4 regions of the Bacillus infantis NRRL B-14911 genome follow, and region 4 is predicted to be linked to each of the others. Evidence: riboswitches for the same ligand, from Rfam matches in the RefSeq annotation. Region 4 holds a riboswitch; each other region holds the start of a gene.

The links. Region 4 has a riboswitch for cyclic di-GMP ahead of N288_RS04220 (sensor domain-containing diguanylate cyclase). Riboswitches for the same ligand answer to the same signal wherever they lie in the genome.
Region 1: another riboswitch for cyclic di-GMP. It lies ahead of N288_RS05675 (diguanylate cyclase); the one in region 4 lies ahead of N288_RS04220 (sensor domain-containing diguanylate cyclase).
Region 2: another riboswitch for cyclic di-GMP. It lies ahead of N288_RS03045 (hypothetical protein); the one in region 4 lies ahead of N288_RS04220 (sensor domain-containing diguanylate cyclase).
Region 3: another riboswitch for cyclic di-GMP. It lies ahead of N288_RS20685 (hypothetical protein); the one in region 4 lies ahead of N288_RS04220 (sensor domain-containing diguanylate cyclase).

The regions. Positions count from the first base shown of each region.
Region 1 covers NC_022524.1:1,065,484-1,072,997, forward strand. Annotated here, with positions in the region: gene N288_RS05645 (DUF1538 domain-containing protein) at 1-650, opposite strand, end outside; gene N288_RS05650 (spore coat protein) at 808-1,455, opposite strand; gene N288_RS05655 (DNA-3-methyladenine glycosylase) at 1,587-2,192, opposite strand; gene proC (pyrroline-5-carboxylate reductase) at 2,356-3,174, shown strand; gene N288_RS05665 (GNAT family N-acetyltransferase) at 3,177-3,689, shown strand; gene N288_RS05670 (ATP-binding protein) at 3,699-4,961, opposite strand; cyclic di-GMP riboswitch class II at 5,252-5,334, shown strand; gene N288_RS05675 (diguanylate cyclase) at 5,407-7,026, shown strand; gene N288_RS05680 (HEAT repeat domain-containing protein) at 7,026-7,514, shown strand, end outside.
Region 2 covers NC_022524.1:555,681-563,194, forward strand. Annotated here, with positions in the region: gene N288_RS03040 (amidase) at 404-1,876, shown strand; gene N288_RS25610 (hypothetical protein) at 1,953-2,087, shown strand; cyclic di-GMP riboswitch class I at 2,175-2,259, shown strand; gene N288_RS03045 (hypothetical protein) at 2,305-3,183, shown strand; gene N288_RS03050 (PadR family transcriptional regulator) at 3,339-3,668, shown strand; gene N288_RS03055 (DUF1700 domain-containing protein) at 3,655-4,218, shown strand; gene N288_RS03060 (DUF4097 domain-containing protein) at 4,215-5,168, shown strand; gene N288_RS03065 (glycoside hydrolase family 66 protein) at 5,230-6,996, opposite strand; gene N288_RS03070 (glycoside hydrolase family 31 protein) at 7,057-7,514, opposite strand, start outside.
Region 3 covers NC_022524.1:4,117,949-4,125,462, reverse strand. Annotated here, with positions in the region: gene N288_RS20695 (methyl-accepting chemotaxis protein) at 1-199, shown strand, start outside; gene N288_RS20690 (alpha/beta hydrolase) at 277-1,785, opposite strand; cyclic di-GMP riboswitch class I at 1,950-2,032, shown strand; gene N288_RS20685 (hypothetical protein) at 2,131-2,358, shown strand; cyclic di-GMP riboswitch class I at 2,557-2,643, shown strand; gene sinI (DNA-binding anti-repressor SinI) at 2,659-2,808, shown strand; gene N288_RS20680 (S-layer homology domain-containing protein) at 3,024-7,514, shown strand, end outside.
Region 4 covers NC_022524.1:793,913-801,426, forward strand. Annotated here, with positions in the region: gene N288_RS04195 (metal-dependent hydrolase family protein) at 1-430, shown strand, start outside; gene N288_RS04200 (sodium:solute symporter family protein) at 450-1,862, shown strand; gene N288_RS04205 (M24 family metallopeptidase) at 1,878-3,011, shown strand; gene N288_RS04210 (HNH endonuclease signature motif containing protein) at 3,363-3,926, opposite strand; gene N288_RS04215 (excalibur calcium-binding domain-containing protein) at 4,207-4,416, shown strand; cyclic di-GMP riboswitch class I at 4,531-4,615, shown strand; gene N288_RS04220 (sensor domain-containing diguanylate cyclase) at 4,700-5,659, shown strand; gene N288_RS04225 (DmpA family aminopeptidase) at 5,716-6,777, shown strand; gene N288_RS04230 (DUF4085 domain-containing protein) at 6,814-7,514, opposite strand, start outside.

The sequences.
Region 1 (7,514 bases), 270 kb from region 4:
CCGATGCTGGCAAGGCCGACAAGGCCAAATGAATCGCCCGAGGATTGTTGGTTCCGGAAAACCTGGGCCACACCTACTCCGAGTGCCAAGATGAAGGGTACGGCGAGGGGCCCTGTCGTTACGCCTCCCGCATCAAATGAAATTGGCACAAATGACGATGGGGAGAAGATGCTGACAATAAAGACGATGGCATAGCCGGCTATCAAAATGGCGGTAACAGGGATTTTGTAAATGGTCCTGATCATAGCAAGGCCGACAAAAAGACCGACTCCGGCAGCCACGGATAATATGAGGGAAATGGACGATATCTTTCCTCCGGATACCTGGTCAACCTGTGTGGACAGTACCCTGACGTCAGGCTCTGCCAGCGTTACGGCAATTCCAAGGATGAATCCTGTGAGGATGATGACCCACGCTTTATTCGACTTCGGCAGGATTTTCCCAATCATCTCGCCTATTGGAAGAAGGCCGATATTGACGCCGATGAGGAAGAACATCAGTCCCAGGATGACAAAGAATAGGCCAAAGAGGAATGGAAGAAAGTCCTTGAAAGGCAATTGGATCAGGACAAGCTGCAGAAGGATGACTGCAGCAGAGACGGGAAGGATGGCAAGCAATGTTTCTTTGATGGATTCTTTAATTTCTTTCACATGAAGCGCCGCCTTTATTAACAATTTTTTTGTTTTTTATTTCTGCTTTTTTACCCAGTTTTACAGTTGCAGTAACAGCCTGTGGAAAAAAACATTTTCCAATTAATTGCGGTGGCGGATAAAAAAAGCAGGCACCCCATTGGGGCGCCTGCAGCGGTTATTGAAGGGTATTCATATTAGGCTGGTTCATCATTTGCTGTCCGCCTGCCTGGGTATAGCTTCCAAGCAGCTGTTCTGTATCCTGCGGCGCAAGCTGGGGAACCTGGTAATAATGCTTTTGATTCTGGTAGAGGAACAGCTCGTAAGCCATTTCTGCATAATTGGGAACACTATCAGCAAGCACACGCCTTACGACTGGGTTTGTGCACTCCAATGCGGCCATTGACAGCTGGGAGGCTGCACCTTTCATTAAAGCAAGCAGGTAGCCTGAATAGCATTGGTCGCCAATCTCGGAAGCTGACTGTTTTGGTGCAGCAGGCTGGGATGGCTGTAGTCCGTAGATGACGTCATGTGTTTCGCCCATCATATAGGTTGTAGTCGATACAGCCGGCTTTTGGCCGGTAGTGAAGCAGTCAACCATGGTGTTGTATTGGGTGATCATAAACTGCCTCTGGCGGTTTGCAATTTCCTTAAGCTGCGGATCCTGGATTTGCCCGCTGAACATAAGGTATTGATCGATTGCCGCTACGGTGCTTGAAAGGACCTCTTTCATGTCCAGCATCTCGTGTCCGCCATGATTCATATGTGCCGGGATCTGCTCATTTGTGTTCATTCCTGACTGTCCTTGCTGGTTAAACTGCTGCATCTGACTACCCCCAGTTTGTAATTTTTTCCCTCATGAAGGGCTGTGATGGTGAAGACCATACATAACTATTGTGGTTATTCCGTAGGGCAATCATGCGGGGCAGTTGCAGCTAAAAGAGGAATAAACATCCATCATGAGGATTCTATCTGATGGCGGGAAACATATGGGCTGCCTTTTACCCAGAAGCGCCACGGATAGTCTTTTGCTTCGCCGGAATTATCAATTCCAATCCTTTTTCCTTTAGCTATCTCAGCAGGGGTATAGCCTTCAGCAAGAATGAGGGGAGGCTCCGAAAAGAGGCGTCCATAATCCTCCATGGTGACGCCAAGGGCTTTCGTAAGCTTCCCTGGCCCGTTGGTCAAATTCTTCAGATTATCCATCTTTCTCCGCTCTTTCATCAGGGAAATTCCTTCAGCAGGTTCTATGGCCCTGATGAGAACAGCCTCCGGTTTGTCCTTTTCAGCGCTGACGACATTTAACAAACAGTGGGTATGCATAAGGTATGTGTAGGCGAACCCCGGACCGGCGTACATGACTTCTGTCCGCTTGGTCCGGCGGTTATTATAGCTATGTGCAGCCATGTCTTCGGGGCCTTTATAGGCTTCTGTTTCTACAATATATCCAGCGGCTGTACCATCAGGTGTTTCCTTTATCAAAAGACAGCCAAGAAGAGCCTTGGCAAGTTCAAGGGTCGGCTGTGTGTAAAATTCGGCCGGCAGTGGTGTCCTATCCATCATGATTCAACGCTCCTTCGGTTATTGCTGCAGAAAGAATTTTCCGCACAGTTAAGCGCGGAGCATTCCCATTTTACCCTCTAACACCCTGATATAACCGGAAGTTGGAATTGAAGCAGGCGAGGAAGTATAATATAGGGAGCAATTTATGTAGGGAAGTGGAAAAATGGATAAGAAAATCGGTTTTATAGGGTGCGGAAAGATGGCCCAGGCAATCATCGGGGGAATGCTGAAATCAGGGATCGCCCGGCCGGATGATATAGTTGCAAGTGCAAGGACGGAGAGTACTCTTGCCTATGTGAAAAATACATATGATATTGAAGTGACCCTTGATAATAAGAGAGCAGCTGAACAGGCTGATTTTTTATTTCTGGCAGTAAAGCCTGATGTTCATATGGAAGTGATTGAGGAAATCAGCGGGAGCGTTTCTGAAGATGCTATCATCATCACCATAGCGGCAGGGATCAGCCTTGCCTTTCTACAGTCTGCTTTCGGCAGGGAAATAAAAGCGATCCGTTCTATGCCCAATACCCCATCGCTTGTCGGGGAGGGGATGAGCGCCCTGGCTGCCAGCAGGCAGGTGACTGAAAAGGAACGGTTGGAGGCTGCAGAATTATTCGAAAGTTTTGGGAAAGCTGAGTTTATTGAAGAAAAACTGATGGACAGCATCCCTGCCATCAGCGGATCTTCACCTGCTTATGTCTATATGTTCATTGAGGCTCTTGCTGATGGCGGCGTCCTTCAGGGGCTTCCAAGGGAAACCTCGTACCGGCTGGCAGCCCAGGCAGTGCTTGGCGCAGCCAAAATGGTGCTTGAGACAGGTAAGCATCCGGGTGAATTGAAAGATCAGGTATGCACGCCTGGGGGAGCCACTATTGAAGCGGTAGCTGAGCTGGAAAAACAAGGCTTTCGGTCTTCGGTCATTTCGGCCATGCATAGCTGCACCGACAAATCAAGGCAGCTGGCAAAAAAACAGGCGGAATAGTCATGATTATCAGGACAGAGCAGGAAGCTGATTATAGCAGATCAGAACATGTCCACAGGCTTGCTTTCAGCCGTGAAAACGAAGCCGCCCTTGTCAGAGCCATCCGAAGCTCGGGGGAGTATATTCCTGAACTATCGCTAACAGCGGAAGATGGAAAGGATATCGTGGGCCATATCATGTTCAGCAAGGCAGTGATTGATACAGGGGAAGGGGAAGTGCCTACCTTGGCGCTTGCCCCGGTTGCTGTCATGCCCCAGCGGCAAAATGAAGGGATAGGATCCCTTCTTATAAGAGAAGGTTTGAAACAGGCGGAACTCCAGGGCTTTGCTCATGCCGTTGTATTGGGACATCCCGATTATTATCCGAGGTTTGGGTTCCGGCCTTCCACAGTTTTTGGGATTTTTTCACCTTTTCCTGTACCGGAAGAGGTATTTATGGTTATGGAATTTAAGGAGGGATCATTAACTGGAATCAGCGGGACGGTAAAGTACCCGCCATCATTTGATCATGTGTAAGAACAGCTGCTAATCAGGACATTTTTCAGCAGGAAGCAGGATGGTAAAGGAGGTGCCTTTATTCAGCATGCTTTCTGCTTTTATTTTTCCGCCCATTCCCTCAATGATCCGAAAGACCACCATCATTCCAAGCCCCGTCCCTTTCCCTTCTTTTGTTGAAAAATACGGTTCCCCCAGCCTGCTGAGCTGCCCGGAGGTCATCCCCTTGCCTGTATCAGATATCAGGAGCTCCGCTTTGTCGTCCTGCAGCTTTGCCGATATAGAGAGGACTCCTCCGCCAGGCATTGCTTCGATGGCATTTTTAAGAAGGTTTAGCAGGCATTGCTGAACCTTTGCATCTTCTCCTTTGATATATAATTCTTCCTCTGTGTCGCAATGGATTTCAACAGAATGGGCATTCCCGTAGGGTGTGATCAGTTCAACCGCTTTTCTGATTTCCCCTTCTAATGAAAAACATGAATTTGTTTCACAGTGCGGCTTGGCAAATGTAAGATAATCACTGATGATCACTTCCGCTCTGTTCAGCTCTTCAAGGGCTGTGTCTAAATAATAGGAACGCTTTCCTCCGCCTGGTTCTTCTTCTTTTAATAACTGGAGAAATCCTTTCGTTACGGTCAGGGGATTTCTCACTTCATGGCTAATGCTGGCAGCCAAATGGGAAATGACCTCCATTTTTTCTGTCTTCATTACCGCCCGGTTCAGCTGCTGGTTCTGTACGATCAGCTCAATGGTGTAGGCAGTCAAAAACGCCCCCAGTGTCTGGGTGATCGTATAAATGGCCATGAAACCGAGGCATTCCTTCAGTTCGGCTTTTGAAAACAATAGCATGAACGCTGCGATGGATACAAGAAAAGACAAGAGTGATACTGTAAGCAGCTTCCGCCGGGTGTCCATGATAATGAAGGATGGGTGAAGCTTATATACAATAAAGCCGGCAAACAAACCGGTGAGAATATTATAGGCCGCCCCGATCCCTCCGAGGGGAATGCGGATAAAGATGACAAAAATGAGCAGGGCGAGGATGACTCTGGGACCTCCGTATAATCCTCCCAGCAGGAATGGAATCCATCGCAGATCAAAAATAAAGCTGCTGTTCATCTTGATTGAACTGATCAGGCAAAGGGAAGCAGTTATGATGCTGATGCCGGCAATAATATACTCGCGGTGGCGCAGAAAAAGCGATTGAAGGCGGCTGGCAAAAAGGAGCTGGAAAGAAAGCATGACGATAAGAATGATCAGCAGGTTGAACAGCAGGTCTTTAATATGCTCCATTGCTTAGTCCTCCTATATTTAGATATATATTCCTAATTTTACAAATGCATGTCCAAATCGACAATATCATCTTATTGACAAAAAACCGCTTTAAGCGACATATTCAGACAAGGGAAAATGGTAATAATATACCATTTTTTCCAGGCGGCATATTGGCGTCTGCATCTTGTTGGTTTTTTCGGTATACTCAAGGCAAATGAATAAAATATATATTGACTTAATATGACAGGAATCATATATTTTAATTGGCTTGCAATTGTCTGTTTCGACAGAAAATGCAAGGGTGTTTTAAGAATATAGAACACTGTGATGAGCGGTTTTTATTTGCACTTTAAACCGCTTGGAGTGACTAGTGCAGCCGGCCAATGATCTATGATGGCTGGTTTTTATTTTGGCCGGGGCCTCTGCTTCCTGGCTGATGCTTAGGATGAAAGAGGTGCATTTAATGAAGCTTGATAAATACAAAACTTTATTGTTTCAAAAGATTAAGAATCAAATGACTCTTTGGTTTGAACAGGAAGCGGAAACTCCTGTGAACAACGAAGATGTTTACCGTTTCCTTCACTCCATCAAGGGGACAGCAGGAACTCTGCAGCTTGTCGGACTCCATCAGGTGGCAGGCAAACTGATGGACCAGGTGGAAAAGAGCAGCGAAAAAATCTGGGGAAACCGGGAGCTGCGGGATTTTTTATATGAACTGATGGGCCTGAGCTATGAATATGAACATTTCCAAAGAGAAGAGGAGAAACAGAGTCTTCCAAGGGATGAAAATATGCCATTGATCCAGGTGATTGATGATGATGTATCCATGCTGATCCTCCTTAAAGATGCACTGGAAAGCAAGGGCTGGATGGTTATGGCAAATACCGAGCCTGAAAAAGCTGTCGACCAATTCTTTGATATGAATCCCGACTGTCTTATCATCGATGTTAATCTACCGGGCAAAAGCGGGTTCCATGTGCTTGAGGATATTCAGAAGCATACGAATAAAAAGTTTATACCAAAGCTGATGATCAGCATAATGAATGACAGAGAAACGAGAATAAAGGCTTACAGGCTGGGGGCGGATGATTTTATTTCCAAACCTATTGACCTGGAAGAATTCCTTATAAAGGTAGAGCGGCATTTGGACAGGAAACAAATATTTGACCAGTCTGTCCTGATCGATGAATTGACGCAGGTATACAACCGCAGGTTCCTGAAGGATTCTCTTAAACGGTATTTAAAAGAACTAGAACGGAGCAATCAGTATTTTTCTATTGCCGTCCTTGATCTGGATCATTTCAAGCAGGTGAATGATATGTACGGCCATCCGGCCGGAGACCGTATCCTGTCGGAGTTTGCCCAGTATCTGAAGGATCATGTCAGGATTGGAGATATAGTGTTCCGCTATGGAGGAGAGGAATTCATCCTGCTGCTTCCGCGCACCAATGACCATGACAGCAAGGAGGTCGTCTCAAGGCTACTTTCCGGCTTCTCAAGCCGAACGTTCATAGAGGGCGGGGCGGAATTGAAAATGACCTTCTCGGCCGGTGTATATATGGTCCATGATCCTTCTGCTACTGTGGCAGAAGCAATCAAGACGGCTGATCAGGCTTTATATAAAGCAAAACGGAACGGCCGGGCCAGGGTGGAAAGTGCCAATAAATTGATCGGCGGCCATTCAAGGAAGGTTCTGAATGTATCTGTCATTGATGATGATGCAATCATCAGGACCATGCTGATGAAAATCCTGCAATCCATGGAATTCGAGCATACCAGCCTGGATATCCAGGTGTATGAGGATGGACAGAAGTTCCTTCAATCCGGCCGTATGGAGCAGAAAGGGGAGCATTTCCTTATTTTGGACGGAATCATGCCTGTAATGGATGGGACGGAAGTTCTCCAGAAGGTGAAGGAAAATCGGAATGCAAGCCGCGTCCATGTTTTAATGCTGACAGGCAGAAAAACGGAATACGATATTGCCAGGGCACTGAAGCTGGGGGCAGATGATTATGTGACAAAGCCGTTCAGCATCACTGAGCTGCAGGCAAGAATTCATCGCCTGATCCAGAGGATGTCATAATGAGACTAGATCAGGAACTGTTTGTTCTCGCTGCAGCGGCCCTTTCCATTACAGGAATATTGACAGTCATACTGGTGTATCTCGTGATTAGAAAAGCTTTTGAAATAACAGCAAGGCGGAAGGTTGAAGATTGGAAGCAAAAACTGAACCTTCCGCTGTTTTCTTTTTTATATGAAGGGAAGCAGCTGGAGGAAGCTGCCCTGGCTGACCGGGCAAGCCTGCTGGCTGCTGAGGAGCTCCTCGGTCATTATGCGGATATCCTTGAAGGGGAGCAGGAAAAAGAAAATCTTTCTTTTTTTGCAGAGTCCTATCTTAGGGGCCATTATGCCAAAGGACTTCAAAGCAGAAAGTGGAGTACGCGGATAAATTCGCTTTATCATATAGAGGATTTCCATTTGAAAAGTCTGGAGGGAGAAGTACTGCGGATTGCCGAAAGCGGGGGAAGCTCAACTTCTGAAAAAGTCCAGGCCTTCAAGATCCTGGCAGAT
Region 2 (7,514 bases), 240 kb from region 4:
GTTGTCAGCTTTTTTTGTTGGGTTTTTGTGAAAAAATGTAAGGTGGAAAAAATATCGGCTGTTTTGGGTGGAATAATTGAAAAAGTAGGGTGAATACATGAAAAAGTAGGGTGAATAAACGGAAAAGTAGGATGAATAAACGGAAAAGTAGGGTGATTAACTTAAATTGACCGGGGATCCACCCTAAATGAATCAGGATCCACTCTAAATTGGTCTGATTCAACAAGATGGAACAGCAGAATTAAACCCAGCCTTAAAGAAAAAGATCATTTCCTAGAAAAACACCACAAATCCACCAGCGAATATTCGAGGTCCTCTCTAACCAACCTTCATTATAGTAAAGGATTCAGAAAATATGCTAAAATATGAAAGTAAACTCAATGTGAAAGGAATCGATTCCTATATGAAAAATCCAAGGCTGAAAAAGCTCCAGGAAGAATGGCTCCTGGAGGCCACTATAGATGAGATGCAGGAGAAATTGGAGAAGGGCGAGGTTTCATCGAAAGAGCTTGTGCTGATGTACCTGCACAGGATTGCGCAGAAGGATAAGAACGGCCCGGCCATCAACTCTGTACTTGAGGTCAATCCGGATGCTGTCCAGATTGCGGCGGCACTGGATGCCGAACGTAAGCTGAAGGGCAGCCGCGGGCCGCTGCATGGCATTCCTGTACTGATCAAGGATAATATTGATACTGCTGATAAAATGCACACCAGTGCCGGATCTCTTGCACTGAAGGAGTCGGTTGCAAAAGAGGATTCCTATGTGGCCGAAGCTTTAAGAAAGGCCGGAGCCGTTATTCTCGGAAAAACGAATATGACGGAATGGGCCAATTTTATGACAGAGGGCATGCCGAGCGGCTACAGCTCAAGGGGCGGGCAGGTGCTGAATCCTTATGGGCCGGGTAATTTTGATGTCGGCGGCTCCAGTTCGGGTTCAGGTGCAGCCATCGCTTCGAACTTTGCGGCAGTTTCTGTCGGAACGGAGACGTCAGGCTCGATTCTCAGCCCGGCAAGCCAAAACTCGCTTGTCGGCATTAAGCCGACGGTCGGCCTGATCAGCAGAAGGGGGATCATCCCGATTGCGCATTCCCAGGATACCGCTGGCCCAATGGCAAGAACCGTCAGGGATGCCGTTTACCTTCTCGATGTGCTTGCCGGCAATGATGACAGGGATCCTGCCGTGCAGAACAATCCGGAGTCAGATTATACCGAGTTTGCAGGTTTTCTTGATGAAAACGGGCTGAAGGGCAAAAGGATCGGCATTGCACGTGAAGTGTATTTTGATTATTTGAGCGGGGACAAGCTTGAAGTGATGAACCATGCGGTTGAACAGCTGAAAGCTCTTGGTGCCGAGGTGGTTGACCCTGTAGAAATCCCTTCTACAAAAAATAATTGGAAGTATGATGTGCTTACATACGAATTCAAAGCAGATCTTAACGCCTACCTGCGCGGCGTTGCTCCTCATATAAAAGTGAAATCCCTTGCCGATGTGATTGCCTTTAACCTCGAAAACAGTGAAGCAGCCCTTAAGTACGGGCAGACCATCCTGGAGGAAGCCGAAAGAACAAGCGGGACTTTGACTGAAGAGGCTTATATCAGCTCGCTTGAGGAGGATGTCTACTTTTCGACTGAGGAGGGAATTGATCATGTCCTGAAAGAGCATCATCTTGATGCAATCGTGACGCCGAACAATTTTGGAGCGGGTATTCCGGCAAAGGCAGGCTATCCTTCCATCACAGTACCGGCAGGCTATTCCTTAGAGAATGAGCCTGTGGGCATTACGTTTACCGGCACTGCTTTTTCAGAAGCCGGTCTGATCAGCATGGCCTATGCTTTCGAGCAGGGGACAAAAGTGAGGAAATCCCCTCTCCTGTAAGGCCGCCAAAGCAGAATAACACATAGTGAAAAGGCCCATACTACCAGAGAACACGCTAGTAAAGGAGCGAGGCAGCATGGGCAGGACAAAGCTTGGAAATGCAAATGCACAGCGCAACAATAATAAAAAAAGAGAAGGCTGGACAAGCGAAGAGCTGGTGGAATTCAACACCGGCACGAAAAGCAAGAAAGAAAATCAGCCTAAAGACTAAGAAGAAGGCCCCCGTCATCAGGGGGCCTTTTTGCGTAAAAAATACCTTTATTTTTCCTGAAAAGTGATTATAATCAAATTAACAACTTACTGATAAAGGCAAACCTGTCGAAAGGCAGGGACGCAAAGCTATGGGCCTTCCCGCATCAGCGGTTGGCTGCCAGGCTGCCGGGCTCCTTTTTATGGATGTCATGGCATCATACAAAGGAGAGTATACAATGACAATCAAATTTTTTAAGACAGCTCTTTTGGCTGTACTGCTCGTGTTTGCAGCCTGCCCCGTGAAAGGAGAGGCTGCTGATATGAACCGCTCAACCTGGCTGTGGGATACAGCAGCCATAAAGGACAGGTCTGATGAAATCATTCAATTCCTGGCGGACAGGCAGGCAGATCAGCTGTATCTGCAGATTGACCAGAGCCTGCCGGCCGCTGTCTACCAATCTTTTATAGAAAAAGCAAATGCCGGCGGAATCAGTGTCCATGCATTGGATGGAGCACCTAAATGGGCCACGGCAAAAGGTGAAGCAGCGATGCGCAGCTTCTTCTCCTGGGTAGCTGCTTATCAGGAGCAGGCAAGCCCTGCCCAGCAGTTTTCAGGCATCCACCTGGATATCGAGCCCTATCTTCTGCCAGGCTGGGAAAGCAATTATAAAAACACCGTGGTGAATTATCAGACCCGTATGCTGCAGGCAGCCTCCTTGTCCGCAGAGCTCAGTCTTCCGTTGGGGGCAGATATGCCTTTCTGGTTTGATGAAATGATGTTCAGCAATAAATTCGGCAAAGATTCCCTCGCAGGCTGGGTCATAAAGAATACTGACAGTGTGACGATCATGGCCTACAGAGATACAGCAGCAGGCCCTAATGGGATGATTGAGCTGTCCAGGAACGAGGTTGAGCTTGCGGCACAATATGGGAAAAAGATAGAAATTGCCGCAGAAACAGGGGCTTCTTCTGAAGCGGCGTATATCACTTTTTATGAGGAAGGCACACTAAGAATGGAAGAACAGCTTTCACTTGTCCGTGACGCTTATTCCTCAGATTCCCATGTGGGATTCGCTGTCCATCATCTTCAAAGCTGGATGGATTTGAGGCCATAATCATCTTTGGAAAATGCCTATTTTTAAAAAATAGGTATTTTTTTACGTTCAGTACCTTGTAATGTTCAATAGTGTATTGTATGATGGGTTTGTGAATGAATGGAAGGATTTACATGACTACTGAATAATGTTCACTACCGGTGGAGGTGCAAGGATTGAATGTTCAATTCAAGAAGGGTGTTCTTGAGCTGTGCGTGCTGCTGCTGATTTCTAAGAAAGATCAGTATGGCTACGAGCTCGCGCAAAACATCTCGGATAAAATCGAGGTGGCTGAAGGGACGCTCTATCCTTTGCTCAGAAGACTGACAAAAGAAGAGTATTTAACAACCTATCTGGCAGAATCAACGGAAGGGCCTCCCAGAAAATACTATTCACTGACAGAAAAGGGCAGGGATTATATGAATATGCTGATCGAGGAATGGCAGCAGTTTTCATTGGCGGTTAATCAATTTGTTGAGGAGGGAAAGTCCAGTGGCAGGGAATGAGTTTTTAGAAAGGCTGGAAAAGCTGCTTGGTAAGGTGCCGGAATATGACCGGCGGGAAATGCTGTACGATTATGAGGAGCATTTTGAAATCGGGCTTGCAAACGGCAGGACGGAAAGGGAAATCATGGAGGAGCTCGGTGACCCGCATGTCATTGCGCGCGACCTGCTTGCAGACTACAGGATTGTCAAAGCGGAGAAAACGCAGTCGGTCTCCAATATTTTTCAAGCTGCGACAGCGGCGGTCAGCCTCAGCTTTTTCAATCTGGTCTTTATACTTGGGCCGCTGATCGGCCTCGCAGGCGTCTATATTTCACTATGTGCGGTGGCGCTCGTTTTGACATTGTCGCCATTTGCCTTGCTGGGGTCTTCGTTTTTTACGGGCTTTGAGGATATGACCCTGAATTTCTTTGCTTCGCTGGCACTGTTCAGCCTGGGCCTGCTGCTTAGCATCGGAATGATTTATGTCGGCAAATTTTTCTACCGGGTACTTCTCGGCTATATCAAATTCAATGTCAGGCTAGTCAAAGGAAAAGGAGAGAAGGCGGCATGAAGAAAATGGTGGCGGGTTTGGTCGTTTTATTCCTGATCGGTGTCGGCGGTTCAGCCATTACACTCAGCGCTTCGGGAGGTCTGAATTTTAACACGGTTGAGATTAATCAAAGCGAGACGATAAAAGCAGATTCCATCCAGCATATCTCAGTAAATAGCGCTTCTACAGATGTGGTCATCAGGGAAGCTGGCAGCGAGAAAGATATAAAGGTGGCACTAACGGGGAAAGTCAGCAAAAAGCTCAAAGATGATTATAAACTGAAGGTCAGCGAAGATGACGGCACCCTGAATGTCGACCTTGATGTGAAGAATATGTTCCGCATGGGAGTGGTTATCATCCGTGATGTGAAAATCGAGATGCTTCTTCCGAAAAAGGAATATGAGGAACTGGCAGTACAGGTATTATCCGGCGATATCAAAGCGGAAAACATTCAAAGCAAGGACAGCATTTTTGAGACAAAGAGCGGTGATGTTGCGCTGAAGAGAATGGAAGCCGGAGGCCAAATGGAAATCCAGGTGGCGAGCGGCGATGTAAGGGTAGAAGATTCAAAGGCGAAGGAATTGAAGTTTAAGGCAGCAAGCGGGGACATGCAAATCGATGGGTCAGCCGCAGAGTCAGCAGATTTATATACAGCTTCAGGGGATATAAAAATCAGCGAACTTTCCGGGGATATCGCTGCAAAAATTACTTCGGGCGACCTGAACATCAGCAATGATCAGCTGGCAGCCAGCATTACTGCCGAAACGGCAAGCGGGGATGTCAATATTTCATTCAAAGAGGAGCCAAGCGATATGATGGTTGATTTTAAGGCAACCTCCGGGGAGGGCAATGTCCAGCTTGATAGATTTCTTTTTGAAGAAAAAGAAGAAGACAGGATTCTCGGCAAAATTGGTTCAGGCGAGCATGTGGTAAAGGTTCATACTGCGTCCGGGGATTTTAATCTAAACTAACAATAGCGTGTCCAGGCGGAAAGCCCGGGCACGCTTTTATTTTTGGACAGGAATCTGTGTCCTAGTATTCAGCAACCACCATATCCCAGTAGGTTAATGACGGAATGCTGAATATAACATTCCCGTTTTCCTGCCTGAACGGAAGCTCTTCAGGCCTGCTGCCTTTAATATCAGGGGAGGCAAACCATAGGTTTTTGACCTTCCGATCTTCCTCTAAACTAAATGTAAGGTCCCGCCGTTCCTTTGGCTTAGCTTGATCGGCATTTGTATCGCGCCATTCCATATGGACCGCATCCAGGAAGTTGATGAAATGGAGGATTTTCCTGTTTCCGGATTCTTTCGGCAGCACCCAGATCTTTTGCTGTTCAGGATCTCCCATCGCTAATGGCAGCCCTTCATGGGATATGATCGCTGCCTCAGAGTCCCGCGTATGATCTCGCAGGATATTCTCATAAGCTGTTAAAAAATCATAATAACTGGCCATTTCTTGCTGAAGGCCTTCGGACACCTGAAGTTGATTGTGAGGGAAATATTCCTTGGAAAGCATATGCTCGCCCAATTCCAGATGTGCTCCGCCATTGGAAAAGATAACAGCATCTGTAAGCAGGGCGCCGGCTTCATTAAACATTCCCTGCTCATCAGAATGACGGTAATTCATATAAGCGGCCAGAACAGAGGCCTGTCCGTTATTTGTAAGGTTCCTATTTTCATCCAGTATCTTCTTGAGATCCCCATAATGCTTATACGGATCCCATACTTCGGTATACAGAAACGCAGCACCTGCTCTGCTGATGGCCGGCTGGCCATACTGATTCACGGCATTCATCACAATCTCTTTTTCAGGCAGCTTCTGTTTGATTTTCTCCAGGAAAGGCTGGAAGCTTTCTGCAAGGTGGATGCTGTCTCCAAGCTCATTAAAAACTTCTCCCCTGTCACCAAGCTGATCGATATGCCAGCCATCAAAGCCCAGGTATTGGTATACCATTTTCTGCTGTTCTATCAGATGGTCCTGCCACCATGGATTGGTGGGATTCATGATCAGCAGATTGCTTTTCCAGCCGCCAGGGAGGGGATGGATGTCAGGCTCCGGGCTGCTCTGATCCTTAAAAAGCTGCCATTCACGGGGCAAGCCGTTATCTTCAAAAGATCCGTACAGTAGATTATATGCCATGGTTTTTATGTTCCTCTGTTTGGCTTCGCCGATATACTGCTGTACTTTCTGCAATGAGATGCGGCGGTTTGCGACATCCTCCCGATGGCCCGCCGGCAGCTTATCCTCCATCTTCAGGGGCTCCTGATGCTCAAAATGCCAGTCATAGAATTGAAGCCCATTAAGATGATAGCGGTTCAAGTCGGATATGATAGCGGCAGCTGTTTCGGGGGAAGAGTCAGCAAAGTCAGACAGAAACCCGTAGCGGGGAAACCGGCTCCAGCTGCTTGAAACGTCTACAGCAATTGTTTCGGTCTGTATGCTGCCGCCATTTTCCACAGATACGACGGCCAAGTAGCCTTTATAATCCTTTTCCGGAGGATTCCAGCTCCATCTGTGGGTGCCGGGAGCCTTCAGTTCTGCAGCCACTGTGTCCAATGGGCGGCCAAGATGATAATAGGTGACCTCCACCGTGCTCCCAGCCTCTGCTTTTATTGAAAATTGGACAGAGTCCCCGGGATTATAGCGGGCTTTATCGGTCTGCAGATTGAAAAATAAATCTTTTGACTCCTGCAGGGAGGGAGCATCATGAGTGGTTTTCTCTTCCTTTTCTTTCAGGCAGAAGCTGGCAAGCGCCGCCAGCAGCAGAAGTCCGAGGATGGCTGCTTTGCCTTTCAATATGATCACCTCTTTCAAAAAAGAAGGGCTAATCCCTGTCAGATTAGCCCCCTAGATCTTTTAGAATTTAATTTGAACCTTTTTGCCTTCTGCTGCAGGCACATTTACATACAATGTTTTTGAGTTTGTTTCATAAAAATAAGATTCTTTTGTTTGTGTCATTTCTTCCAGTGAGAAGACGGCGCGGTATTTCTTGCCGGCTGCCTGGATGCGCTTAGGCGCTTTCTCATTATTAAGCTTCAATGTCACCTGCTGGAGAGTTGAATCGTAGTTATCAGTCTCTTTCTTTTGGGTGAATTCGATCTTATTCGGTTTTTCATTCAGTGTAAAGTTTGTGATATCAAATTCACCGTCCTGATGGTCGAGTGATTTGCCGTCATCTTCATAGAAGCTGTAGCTTGCTTCTTTGTCCAAATAGGTGTCGAGCACCAGGTTTGTCAGTTCCTTTTCTCCTGTATACTGCTGGACTTCACGTGTTGGAATGATGCTGTCTTTTTTCACGAAAATCGGCAGATGCT
Region 3 (7,514 bases), 1.6 Mb from region 4:
AGGAAGTGAAGAGGTGGCAGCAAGTGTTGAAGAGTTATCCTCTCAATTCCAGCATGTCAATGAACGGCTGGTGGAAGTTGTCAGCCATGTTGACGGCCAAACTGCGGATATGGAGACAGTCAAAGAAGAATCGGAAGCCCTTAATGATATTGCTGCAAACCTTAATGGGCTGCTTCAAAAATTTAAGGTTGAAAGCTGAAAAAAGAAAGGACAGCGGCAACTTAACTTGCCGCTGTCCTTTCTTTTTATAATTGCTTAGTCTAATCTTCTGGAGTTTTAAGCAGGTTCCCAGATTTCAATAGGAGCCATACTGACTTTCTGGTATAGATCGCTGATTTCCTTATATAGCTTTGTATCCTCTGAAGCCAGCTTCAGGAGCAGCTGCATATCATTTAATGCTTCAGAAATTTCTCTCATATGCATATGCTTCTTATAAGTTAGATTGAGCAGTCTGATGATGGAGAGTTCTAAGTCCCTCCTGTAGTCATCTGCCCATTTGGCTTTGAACTGCGGCATAAGCTTCGGCGGAATCTTGCCTGATACCTTTGATTTTAACAGCTTTATAACAGCCCAGTTCTCTGCTTCGAGCGCCTGATTCAACAGGTGGAAGAATTTCAGGGCGTCGATTTCTATAGCTCTATTTATGGAAATGATGTTGTTTTCAATCGTAAAGGGGTCAGGAATCCCGCCGCTTTGAAAAATTTTACGCAGGTGCGTCAAACTGACGCGCAGCTGGTTCTGGGCATTGGCTACAGGCAGGGAAGGCCAGAAGACCTCCGCAATAATATTCCTGGAAACTGGTCCATGCAGGCACAGGTAAGCGAGAATTTCTTTCGCCTTGCGCTGATTCCATTTTCCTTCAATTATTGTATTTCCCGCTGTCACTTTAAACTCATCAAGCATGAAAACTTCAATCTTATCTCCATTTGGAGGAGGCGTCTCAAAAGCTGCCTCCAATTGGAGAAGCAGCTTTTGCGTATAAGAGCTTCCCGAATCGGGCTTCACTGCCGACATCACTGCCGGATCGGCCAGAAACTCCCGGCATTTGGATAGTGTCAGTTCAGGCTGATCCAGCTGTATTAAATGGGATGCTGAAGGAATGATGTATTTTCTGCTTTTTCTGATATAATCGCTGCTCAGCATGACAACGGAGGCCGGATAAAAGTGATCAAATTCCCCGGCTAAAAACAAGGCTGGTATCTCCATATGTTTAAAATGAATAATTGAAGAACCAGAGATTAACTCCCTTGCCAAAAAATAAGATGGCAAATCAAGCCTTGAGCAAGCATCTCTTATAAGAAAAGAATTGGGGCCGATCGATTTATAAAGAAGATGTGTGATCCAAAAATCTGCCAGCCCCTCTTTATCAATTAGCGGCAAGTTTTTCTCTGAAGGTGATTTTCTTATGCAATCGGCCAAATTGATGGCTGGCGTGGAAAAGACAATGAACGACAGGATGCTGCCAGGATGCTGGTCCTGCCACTGTGAGCCGAAATAAGCTCCCAAGCCCTGACCGATAAAATGAAAAGAGGAGCACCCTGCCTCGTCCAATACTGATTCGAAATCGTCATTCAGTATATCCCAGGATAAAGATCCATTTGCAGCACTGCTGTATCCGTGACCCCTAAAGTCAAATAGTATGATGTGATAATCTGCTAACTGAGGAAGAATAAGGTTCCATACAGTGCTGTCCAGACCAAGTCCATGTGTGAGGACAACAGTCTCTGCATCAGGATTGGCTGATTTAATCGACTTATAGCTTATTCCTCGTTTAGTCGTTTTCATGTTGCCCTCCGAAAATTCATTCTGGCAAAAGCCATTTACATTATTATCGGCAGGGAACTCCCTTTTATTAGGAAAAAATAAACATTTTTTTGATATAAAAAAGCTATAAATTTAGCAGCAGCAATTGATAAAAGAGGACAAAAGTAATATGATAATAGTATGAATATTGAAAAAGGCAAACTTATTGAAAAATAAGGACGCAAAGCCGCGAGTCTAAGGCGTAAGCTATGATAGTCGGGCTGCCAGGGTGATAACGCGGATAGCTTTGGATTTTATGCTTAGTCCTTTCAGAGCTAATCGGCCGAACCTTTTGGCATAGTGACTGAAAGGAAAGGGTGCATAATCATGTATTTTTTTGGTACGGAAGAATTTTTTGAGGAGCAGTTAAGTAAAGCTGTTGAAAGCGGGAAGAATCTATCAGCCAGCTTTTCTCAGTTGGAACGGGAGCTAAACTATAATTTTATTTGCACGGACAGCCTGCGGAGAGAATGCCTGGCTAACCTTGAGGCAGCAGGCAGGAAGCTCGAGCATCATCTTCCATCTTATAGCGGGAGACATGCTGCTATAGTGTAGCATTAAAAGAAAGCGAAGGGAAAATTCCTTCGCTTTCTTGCTGTTGTTGTCATTCATTTATACAACTGGGAAATCAAAAGAGAATAATAGAAGTTTTTGAGGATTAGCTTCAAGAATTCGACAAATCTATGTAGGTTTCTGTCGTAAAAAAAATGGTTAATTTTTCATTTTGCGGGGTACTTTATACCTGTACTACATTTCTGTGAAACGCAAACTTATTGAAAGATAAGGGCGCAAAGCCTCAGGTCTAAGGCCATGTATGGTTAAGACGGCTGGGCTGCCGCAATAGGGGAAACGGTTATGGGTATGAGTAATGAAGTAGAAAAAGAGTGGATCGAATTATTGCTGGAAGCAAGAAATGTTGGTTTGACCTTGGGAGAAGTAGAGAGCTTTTTTAGAAGAGAACATGATTTTTGGATCAGGCAGGAAAATATAACAGAAACTGATTGAAATTTTTACTTAAGAACAACAGGAACATACATAGAACCAAGAAACGTCTACCCTTCCGGTATGGCGTTTCTTTTTTTCGACAAGAATCTTCAAATATCGGGAGGTGCCTGTCACCACTTTAACCACTTTACTCTATCTTTACAATTTTCCAACAATCCCTTCATGTTCCATTTTTACAATTGGATTGAGAGAAATTTGGGGAGGTTTGTTGAGGGATGGGGAAAAAGAGATCGAAATTTGGTCATTTGCTGATGAGTTCAATGCTTACGGGCGGCATGCTGGCGCCTTTTTCGTCTGCGGTTCAGGCGGAGGAAGCGCTGAAGCTTGATTCGCTGCTGATTACGGAAATTGCTCCTGACATTAAGGGTGCAGAGGATTATGAGTATTTTGAGCTGCATAATCCAACAGCTCAGGAGATAAACCTTAAAGACTTTCAGTTTTACTATGTATATACAGACGGGAAAGGCGGAGATTTGCCTTTATCTTTTGAAGAGTATGTTCTGAAGCCGAATGAAACCGTCGTTCTCTGGTATAACAAAAGTTCCAAAACCAAAGAGGATTTCCGGGACCATTATGAAGCTGAGCTGCCGGATGAAGCAATTCTTGAGTTCACAGGAAGCGGATTCACAGGGATGGCCAACACTGGCAATAGGGGAATAAAAATTGTCGACGGCCAGAATGCCGAGGTTTCTTTTGCCAGCTATGTTAGGGATGAAACAGGAGAAGGGCTCTCTAAGCATTTTAAAAGCCAGCCGGAATCAGCAGAAATGCTCCCATTTCAGATTAAAGGAGCACCTTCACCGGGAATAATTAGTGCTGGTCAAATTTCCGTGCCAGAGGGAGAAAATAATACGGCTCCAGTCATCACCCATACTCCTGCCGATACGGTGGAAGGCAGCCAGGATCTTCAAATCGAAGCGGTTATAGAGGATGACCAGGAGCTGCTGACTGCTGTGGTTTATTATCAGAGCCATGCAAGCATGAAGTGGAAGTCTGTCCCTCTTGTTAAAAATGGTGACAATACATATGCAGCGGCAATACCGTCTGCCGACTATTTGGGCGGTACACTTTCCTATTATATCGAAGCAGCAGATGGAATGAATACAACTGCCTTTCCGGCAGATAAATCAATGCCTGTTCAAACAAAGATAGAAACTGTTCAAGAAACAGAACCCCAGTCAAAGCCAAGGCTGATGATCACGGAAATCACTCCTGATACTGCAGATGTTAATGGCAAGGATGGGTACGAGTTCATTGAAATCTATAATAATGCCGATCAGGCAATAAACCTGAAAGATTATCAAATCATATATCGATACCCGAATAATAACCAGCTAAATTGGGATCTTGCTGAAGATAAGATGATAGAGCCGCAGAGCTCTGCCGTGGTCTGGATCAAAAATGGGGCCAATGATGAAACCGGGCTGGAAAGCTTCAATGAGAATTACGGCACCAGCCTGGATGCCAGCCAGGTCATTGAAATTCATAATGATGGGATGGCAAACGGATCGGAACGCACGCTGATCATAGCCGATGATCTTGGCACAGAGATTGCGCAAGCGTCTTATAATAACAGCAGTGCTGATGTATACCAGAATAGCGGCATCACTTATAAAACTCCAGCAGCCGGCAGAGATATGGTGAAGGCTGGAATCAGCGAAAAAGCAGCACCAGGGTCAGTTCTGCCTGGACAGGTACCTTCAGAACCGGTGAAGCTGTCAGATGACAGTGAAGCTCCAGTCATTACCCATGAAGTACAGACTGAAATTGAAGGCGGACAGGATGCGGTGATTTCAGCAACCGTTACAGATAACACAGAAGTGCAGGCTGTTTCCCTCTCTTACCGGGCTGCAGAAGCAGCTGAATGGAAAACGGTCAAAATGCTTGTAAGCGGGCAAGCTGAAAATGTTTATGAAGCAGTCATCCCTGAAGCGGATCTGCGGTCAAAACAGATTGTCTACAAAATAGAAGCAACCGACGGAATCAACTCCAGCAGCACCGGTGAGGCTACAGCGGATATCACACCGGCCCAATATGCGAAGAATGAAGTGCCGCCGCTGCTCATTACTGAAGTTGTGCCTGATTCTACTAATGTGAACGGCTTGGATGGCTATGAATTTATTGAAGTATATAACAATACAGATAAACCTATTAACTTTAAGGATTATAAAATCCGCTACCGCTATCCGATGGAAGGGCCCGAAGCAGACTTGATCTGGGGGCCGGAAAAAGAGGATATTATTATACCTTCAGGTGAAGCTGTTGTTTTCTGGATTATCAACACAGGAAATACTGATAAAACAGCAAAAGACTTTAACAGCAATTACTCTTCCAATCTCGAAGAAAATAAGAATCTCTTTAAAATGGTTTCCAATGGGATGGCCAATACAGGGGACAGGGGCATTGTCATTGCGACTAATACCGGCCGGGAAATAGCAGCGTCCTTCTATAATGATGAGCCGAATAAGAAGGATACTGCTGCCAATAAGGGCATATTTTATGCATTTCCTACTGATAAAACAACCAAAATGGTCAAAATCAGTGCGGGGGCAGACAATGCAACCCCTGGTGCGGTCATGAAGGCCCAGGTCCCGGCAGCAAAGGCAGAGCTTAAGGAAGACACAAAAGCACCTGCCATTGAGGATCTTTCCAGTATCACAGAAGTAAACGAGAAGGAAGATCTGCAGCTCCTGTTTGACGCCGCAGATGACCAGGATGTAAAAACAATGCGCCTCTTCTACAGAACGGACAGCAATGGGGCATACAGATCGGCTGATCTGCAGCCAAGCTATGATGATGGCCTCTATCATTTCAAAATCTACTCTCCGGAGCTGATTGGAAAAGATAAAGTCGAGTATTATACGCTCGTTTCAGATGGAACCCATACAATCGAGTCAGAGCCGGCAGGGATTAAAATAACAGGCGGAGAAGAAGAAACAGGACTGCGCCTGAATGTTAAGAATGACTCTATTGTTACAAAAGAGACAATTCTTAAAGCAGCCTCTGCTTCGGGCAGTTATGAAAATATCAAACTCAAAATCGATGGAGAGAGTGTTGCAGCAGAAACCTATAAAGCGCTGGAAAAACAGGCCTACTTTGCATTTGATGTTAAAAAGACAAATTTATTTTTCCAAAATGGCGTTACGATGGGTGATGAAGTTTTAAAGATATTTGACGATACGATCAATTCATATGTAACAATGACTGTTCCTATTGAACCGGACAAGCTTTCATTGAATGAACCGGCTGTCATCTCCGTCCGCTCAGGCACAAAGGTATCTCCTTTTGATCAGGAATCAGAGGAAAACCGTGATGACTTTTATATTAAAAATGCCAGACTAGTCCTAAGCGACGGGACTGTCATATATGACCCGGCATACAGCGACAAGGAAAAGGAATTGACTGTCGGAGACGCAGGCTCAGCCAAGCCTGTATATGATTTCTCTTTCGAGGTGCCGGAAGAAAAATTCGCTGCCAAAGCTTATAAGTGGAATACCCTTGAAGCCGGAGAGGGCGAGCATACAATAACAGCCACCGAAGGGGCTGACTCAGCATCATCGACAGTGATTGTCGATAATTCTGCACCAGTCATCTCAGCTTCTGTAGAAAATGGCAAGGAATATAAAGGCAGCTTTACACTGGACGCGGATGTAGAAGATGAATGGTCCGGGGTAACCTCCGTATCAGCCACTCTTGATGGCAAGGAAGTTACCCTGCCATATGATACTGGCTCTGCCCAGCTGGATCCGGGCTCACATACCTTTGAAATCACTGCAATCGACCTGGTCGGCAATACAGGTAAAGAATCTGTAGTGTTTAAAACTGCTGATGAACATCCTGCCAAGCCGAAGGCACTTTCTCCCGAAGACGGGGCAAAAGATGTAAAAACAGATGCGAAGCTGTCAGTAGAGGTTTCCGACCCTACTAATGATGATCTGTCTGTCAGATTTTACAAAGGCTTTGAATACAAGCCGGCAGATGCAGAAGTAAGTGTCTTCTCCAACTCAGCTGACAGGGAGCCTCCGGCAGAAATGATTCCGGCAGGGGAGACTTTGCTGGCTGCAGCAGAGGAAGATAAAATGAACGATAAGGATGGCGAGTATGTAACAACGTCATCTGTAGAAAAATTCCCTTATCAGCGATTCGAAGTTAAGGTCGATTCGGAAGTAGATGAAACAGACATCATCCAGATAGACTGGGAAGGGAAATCCCTTTTGGGAAGAAAAGTCAGCATGTATGTCTGGAATTTTGATAGTGAAAAGTGGGAGGTCCAGCAGTGGAAGGTGGCAGATCAGGATGATTTCACTCTGACTGCTTCAGTGCAGGGCAAACAATATATGAAGGACCAAAAGATACAAGTGATGGTCCAGGATGAAATTTCAGCAGAAACGCCATTTGATTATACAATGGTTTGGATGTCGGATACGCAATATTATTCAGAGAGCTACCCGCATATTTATAAAAAAATGGTAGACTGGGTGGCAGCCAACAAGGAGAATCTGAAAATCCCTTATGTTTTCCATACAGGAGATTTGGTTGATGTTTCCACAGATCCCCAGCAATGGGCATATGCCGATGAGTATATGAACGTGCTCGAAGATGCAAATATACCTTACGGGGTCCTGGCAGGCAATCATGATGTAGATCATAAAACCAATGATTATACCCAATACTCCCAGTATTTTGGAGAAGAGAGATTTGCAGAC
Region 4 (7,514 bases):
GAAAAATCAAGGGACATTTTTAGTGCCGACCATGAAGGTAATGAGACAGCTGACCAGCAGTCCGGATATCCCGGATTATGCACTGGAAAAGGCGAAACAAGTAGTTGAACCCCATTTTAATATGTTAAAAGAGGCCGTCCAAATTGGCGTGAAAATTGCTACTGGGACAGACTGCGGCTCTCCGTTAACTCCTCCAATTTACTATTTTGATGAATTGGCGATCATGCAGGAGGCAGGGATGTCCCAGCTGGACGTCATAAAAGCTTCAACCAGCATCGCAGCAGAGTGTCTCGGAATCGAAGAGCAAACCGGCAGCATTACTCCAGGGAAGTATGCTGATTTGTTAATTGTAAATAAGAATCCGCTTGATGATCTAAACAGCTTGCGTGGAGAAAAGAAAGTTATGAAAAATGGAGTCTTCATTAATTAAACAATAAGAGGTGAGCGGGTTGAGTATATATTTAGCAGCTGTTGTTATCTATTTAATTTTAATGCTCTTGATTGGTGTGTATTTTGCCAAGAATTCAGTGAAGAACAGCGATGATTTTATGGTTGCAGGACGGAGCTTGCCTTTATTTGTTGTGATGGGGACACTGCTGGCCACATTTGTTGGATCAGGGACCGTGGTGGGCGGTGCCAGCTTTATCTATCAATACGGTCCATTTGCCGCTATTTTTAATCTGTCCGGCGGGATTGTAGGGGCAATCATCTTATATTTTATCGCAGGAAAGATCCGGCAGGTTGAAATCTATACTGTGCCGGAATTATTGGAGCGGCGCTTCGGAAAGGGAGCCCTCTATATATCTTCTATTATCATTATTTTTGCTTTTATTGGAATTACCGCTTATCAGTTCACAGGCGGAGCATATGTCCTGCAGCTGACTACCGGCATTCCTTTGGAGATTGGCGCCATTATTATATGTGCACTAGTCATCTTTTTGACGGTTAGCGGGGGATTGTTCTCTGTAGCTTATACGGATGCCCTTAGCGCCGTATTGATTATTCTCGGGTTTATTATAGGACTTCCTTTTGCTTTAAATGCCGTCGGCGGATTTGAGGGTCTGGCGGTATCCTTGCCGGAAGTGAATAAAAGCTGGAATGGCGGATTAACTTTTCCGCAGCTGATCGGCTACTTCCTGCCGCTGTTTTTACTCGTATTAGGGGACCAAAACATGTATCAGCGATTTTCTGCGGCGAAGGATCCGGATGTAGCCCGCAAATCGACGATCGGATTTATTGTTGGCTGTATTTTCGTCATCAGTTTGACCATCATGCTCGCTACAACCTCGATTGTTCTGTTCCCGGAGATTGCGCCTGACACGGCTATTCTGTCTCTGGCAATCGATGGAGTGCCAATGGTCATTGGGCTCCTGATTTTATGTGCGGCTGTTGCTTTTATTATTACCACAGCAACTTCTTATCTGTTATCTGCCTCCGGCAATATCATCCGTGATCTGATTCAGCGTTCTAGTAAAAATGAGTTCTCAGAAAGCAAATTATTATGGCTGAACCGTATCATTGTCGTGGTATTAGGTGTCCTTGCTTATGTGTTAGGCCAGTTCTTCCCGAGCGTATTAGCTATCCAGATGTATTCCTATACGATGTATGGAGCTTCTCTCACTCCTGCCATCCTTGCGACCGTCATGTGGAAAGGCGCCACAAAAGCAGGTGTGCTGAGTTCCATGATTGTCGGCGGTTTCGCAACCATGCTGTGGGAGATAGGGCTGGACAGGCCATTAGGCTGGAATAGTGTTCTTTTCGCCCTGCCATTATCGGTGCTGACTCTGATCATTGTCAGCCTGCTTACCAAAAACAAGAATGCTTCAGCCGACCATAATCAAACTGGCCAATATAATCTGTAAAAGGAGCTGCTAAACATGGATACATCCAAAAGGATAAAAAAATTGGGAAACTATATGGAGGAACACTCGATATCTGCTGCTTTTGTTTTTAATCCGGATCATCAATTTTACTTAACGGGTTTTAAAGCTTTAATTTATTCAAGGCCCATTATCTTTCATCTGCAGCATGAAAAACCGTCGATGATTGTTCCCGGGCTTGAGGAAACCCATGCAAAAGAAAGCGGAAGCATTGATGATGTGCTTGTGTATTATGAGCACCCAAATGCTGAAAGAGTGGAGAAAACACACGCCGAGTATATCCAGGTCTTGGCAAAGCAAAGTCCTGATGGGGCAAAGATCGGTGTGGATCTATCGTTTATCCCTGGAGAGATTCTTTTATCCCTCCAAGAACTAGGCTACCAGGTGGTGGATATCGGGGCAGTTATTTATAAAATGCGGTTTGTTAAAGATGCGGAAGAGATTCATATGCTTGAACAGGCAGGGCAATTAGTGAATCTTGCGGTAAGTAAATCATTAACGAGAATCGGCATAGGAGTAACCGAGATGGAAATCGACGCAGCGGGAAATGCGGCTGTTTTTGAAGCTGCCTCTACTCAATACCCTGATGCCGTCCTTGATCTAGTGGTGATGTCTCCCTCTGGATTAACAAGAAGCATTATGCCGCATGTGTTCTCTAATACCAGAAAAATTGAAGCAGGGGATGTTATCATCCATAGCAGGCAGGTTGGTCTGAATGGATACCGCGCAGAATTAGAGAGAACGGTCATCGTCGGAAAACCCACAGCAGAGCAGCAAAAAGCATTCGAAGCCGCTATAGAGGCACAGCAGCGTGCTATCGATTTTATTAAACCAGGTGTTAAATTATCAGAAGTAGATAAAGCCGCCCGCCAGGTATTTGAACAGGCAGGGCTCGAAAAATTTGCCATCCACCGGACCGGGCATGGTATTGGCGTCTCAGCGCATGAACAGCCATTCCTGCGGTATGACCACCATGAAATTGTGGAAGAAGGCATGGCCTTTTCAATTGAACCGGGAATCTATATTCCTGGTGTGGGCGGCTTCAGGCATTCCGATACGGTTTTAATCACATCTGATGGCTGCCGATTGATTACGGAATATCCGCGTGATATGGAGTCTTTGCTTTTTTAATCTGGGACGAGGGCTGTCAGGAGGAAATATTGAAATAAATTGGTGAGTTGGTAGATTATTCAATGAATTGATTAAAATAAAGTGGAAAGTTGGTAGAATAAGCTGTAAAGTTGGTAGTTTATTGGACCAATTGATTAGATTAGCAAATACGAGATACTGAAATTGAACGCTTTATGTGGCCAGGTGAACTTAGGAAGAAAGGTATCTCCGCTAATTAAAATTTCCGGCTAAGAGAGCTTAAATGGTAAAGAAAGGGTAGGGATGATTTCACCCTCCCCTTTTTTGTGTACATTTCATGTAGGTAAAACTCATATAGGCGCTTCCTTTTTTAGGTTGTCTTTTTCTGGTGATTTACAATCCTTTTTTAACTGCATAGTTCCATTGCCTAATATAAGAGACGTTTAAAAGGGCTAGATTTTCATTTACCATTTTCACAAACCAGTTTAACTTTCCGTCCCACGGCTCTGCTAAATCAAGAGTCTGTAATTTCCAATCCAATTCTTCTAAAGTAAAATTGGCCTTTGCACTGTTTCTCTTCATGGAGGTAGTAACAAGGTTTTCCTTATGATTGCTACCTCCTTTTGTAACAGGCACTATATGGTCAATAGTGCATAATAAATCCCAATAAGCGGGGTGACACTCACTGTATCTCCAATTGGTATGAAAAGGAAAATCTTCGGGGTATAATATTGAAAGGATCCTCAATACCGGCGGAAAAATTAATTTTTCTCCACTATAGCGGTCTATGAAATGATCTCGCTGGAAGATGCTCAACATATCTGCTTTTGTATATGTTCTTTTTATATATTCGACCTTTTGGAATGGATAATAGGATTTAATCAGTTCTGAACCTGAATTAAGATGTCCTTTTTCAATTGAATCACAAATACAAGAAATGATATCGGCATTTTTCATTTGCACCCGCTCCATTGTTTGATGACTTTATATTAAAATACCCTAATGACTGAAATGGATTCTGGGAGTCTAGTCATTTATTCTTTAAAGAATAAAGGGGGACTTGTTAACTATTTCTCCGTTATAGATATGCCAATAATGATAATACTCTACAAAAAGTCTAGTCATGGAAGCCATATTAGATTATGATAAATGAAAGTAAATATATGGAAGGTGCAAAATGAAAAAATCCAGTACTCTAATCATTTCATCCTTATTAATCTTAAGTGTTTCTTTCTCTATGAACGCAGAAGCAAAAACAACGAGTGCCGCCAAAACCTATAAAAACTGCACAGAATTAAACAAAGATTATAAAGGCGGAGTAGCCCGTTCTTCTTCTGCAAAAAACAAGGGTGGAAAGACAAAATATAAACCATATGTATCCCAGGCTTTGTATGATGCAAATAAATCAAAGGACCGCGATGGAGACAGTATAGCTTGCGAAAAATAAAAGCCAAGGGGACAGGTCCCTTGGCTCTTTTTGATATTGGGCCACGGGGTCTGTCCCCATGGCTCCATGGTTTGAATTGGAAGTCTTGCCGCTTATCCTTTAAAATTAAATAGATAAATATACAGGCAAATTCATCGAAAGGTGAAGACGCAAAACTATAGGGGCTAAAGCCAAAAGGCTATGTCTGCCAGTTACCGATTCATCTTTATGGACGATAGGCTAATCGGTTTTGGTTGGTCTATTTTTTATGCTGAAGGATTGAGGAAAATGAAGAGGGACAGCAATGATGAACATACAATTTGCACAAGGTTTTGGATTAGGGGCACTGACTGTTTTATTGAGTGTGATTTATGTTTTCAGAAGATGGAAAAAGAAAGAAACGGACTCTTTTAAAAATCATGAAAGCTATATGCATGTGATCGAAAACACCAAGGATTTTCTTTATTATTGCCAAGTCTATCCGGAGCTGCAATTCAAATATCTTGGTCCTTCAGCTGAATGCTTTTTCGGCGAAGGATCCAATGCGGATGCCTATCAGGACGCTGGTGTTGCCTTCAGGGATATTCACCCGGAGGATATGGATATTCTCCAAAAAAAAGTCCATGGACAGGTGGATTTCAATCAAGCAATCGTTCAGCGCTGGAAAGATAAAGACGGCAACTATCGATGGTTTGAAGAGTATGCGACTCCCATATATGAAAATGGGGTGCTGGTTGCTCTTCAAGGAGTGGTGCGGAATATCGATGAGAGAAAAAAGCTGGAGGAGACATTGACATATCGAATCGCCCATGATGCGTTGACAGACATATATAACCGTGAATTCTTCGAGCAAATGATGGAGAAATATAATGAACGTGAGGATACAGCTGCAGCCATCATTTTGTGTGATTTGGACGGTCTGAAATGTTTAAATGACAACCACGGACACAAAACAGGGGATTTTCTAATTAAAGAAACAGCACATCTATTAGAACGCTTTTTTACAGAGGATGCTTATGTTTCCAGGATTGGAGGAGATGAATTTGCCGTCATTCTTTTAAAAAAGGAAAAAGAACAGGTGGAGTTACTGGCCGAAAAGCTAGCTGAAGAGATTAGCAGGTATAATGAAAGCAGCCAGGAAGTCAAAATCAACCTATCAATAGGCTTTGCGTTCAGTGAAAATTCCCGAGGCGTAATGGAACGCTTATTTGTTGAAGCGGATAACCATATGTATCAGCATAAAAGAACGAAAAAAGGTGCCTGAATCTATCCTAACAGATGGGAGAGAGATGCCTTTCTTCGCAAAAATGGAGGATAAAAATGCCTGCCAAAAAAAGAATCAGAGACTATGGAGTAAAAATAGGAACCCTTCAGACAGGTCCGCGCAATAGCATCACAGATGTGGAAGGCGTAACCGTGGGGCATACGACGCTGAGCGATGGTGCCAAACAAACCGGTGTCACAGCGATTGTGCCGCATCCGGGGAATCTTTTTAAAGAAAAGCTGATCGCCGCAACCCATGTGATCAACGGGTTTGGGAAGAGTATGGGAACAATTCAGATCAATGAGCTGGGTACGCTTGAATCCCCGATCATCCTGACCAACACGCTCGGCATCGGTACAGCGGCAGATGCTTTGATTCAGTATATGCTGGAGTCTAATCCCGAAATCGGCCGGACGACTGGAACGGTAAATCCGGTGGTGTGTGAATGCAATGATATGTTTTTGAATGATATCAGGGCTGGGTTTATAGAGCGGGAGCATGTTTTCCAGGCACTGCAGAATGCCTCGGCCGAGGTGGAAGAGGGAACGGCTGGAGCCGGGACCGGCATGCTTTGCTATTCGCTGAAGGGCGGGATCGGGACAGCTTCAAGGGTAATGGAGATGGACCATGGGACATATACATTGGGCGTTCTCGTGCTGACGAATTTCGGCGGTTTAAAGGATCTGCGGGTGAATGGGAAAGCGGTCGGGGTAGAGCTGAGTGAGGCTATCCAAGCTAAGGAGGAGCAGGATAAAGGTTCAGTTATCATCATTGTGGCTACAGATCTGCCTGTGTCAGAGAGGCAGCTAAATCGAATTATTAAAAGGACGGTTACAGGATTGTCCCGGACGGGGTCAATCATCGGGACGGGAAGCGGCGAGGTTGTCATCGGGTTTTCGACTGCTGCGAAAATCCCTCATGAAAAACCGGCAGATCGCCTGACCTTTTCTATAATACATGAAGAGGATATCGATCTGGCCTTCAGGGCGGCAGGCGATGCAACGGAAGAAGCTGTCCTGAATTCTTTGGCAGCGGCAACACGGGTGGTGGGCCGGAATGGGAATGTGCGGCCGGCTTTGAGTGATTTGCTGCGGGAGAATGGTATCCGGCTGGTGTAAAAAAAGCCATGCCCCCAATATTGCGGGGCAAGGCTCCTATTCATGATCAATCAATTCTCCGTACTTTTTCATATTATCTTCAGTCAAAACCCCAGCTTTATAAAAATGATTTGCATAAACGAACAGCATCATTTCATTTTCTTCGGTAAACTCCAGCTTCTCCATGATAAGATTGATCGTCTCCGCATGCTCTTCAGGACTGGTGTACATCGTATTCCAGGCGCGGACCTGCTGTTCAGGGATCCCGCTGAAAATGGCAGCTTCCAGCTCTTCCGGCGGGACCGGCTCCTTTAAGTGTGCGTAGGGGTCTTCATCAATGTCAGTGTAGATGAAGCCGATCGGATTATATTCCTCCAAAGGGTAGGTGTATTGCCCGCTTGAGGTTGTAACCACTGCGTTTATTTGGTTTACTTCCAGCTTTCCATCTGCTAGAAGAACGGATTCCTCCAAGCTGCTAATCTCGCTTATAAAGTCAGGCGCAGCCAGCCAATAGCGCTGACCCTGCGGCAGCTGTGCGATATATTCCCCAAGCAGCATATCTTCTAATTTTCCTTCATCTTTTAATCTTGTATAAAGCACCGGCCTATAAAAATACTGCACAGTCAAATCCTTCATATAAATGGTCCACTGGGCATCCGGGCATTCAAACAGAACACGGAAGGCAAAGCCCGCAGCCGTTTTCTGCAGCTCATAGTATATCAGCCATTGGCCGGTCTGCAGCTGCTCAGCGGCTTCTT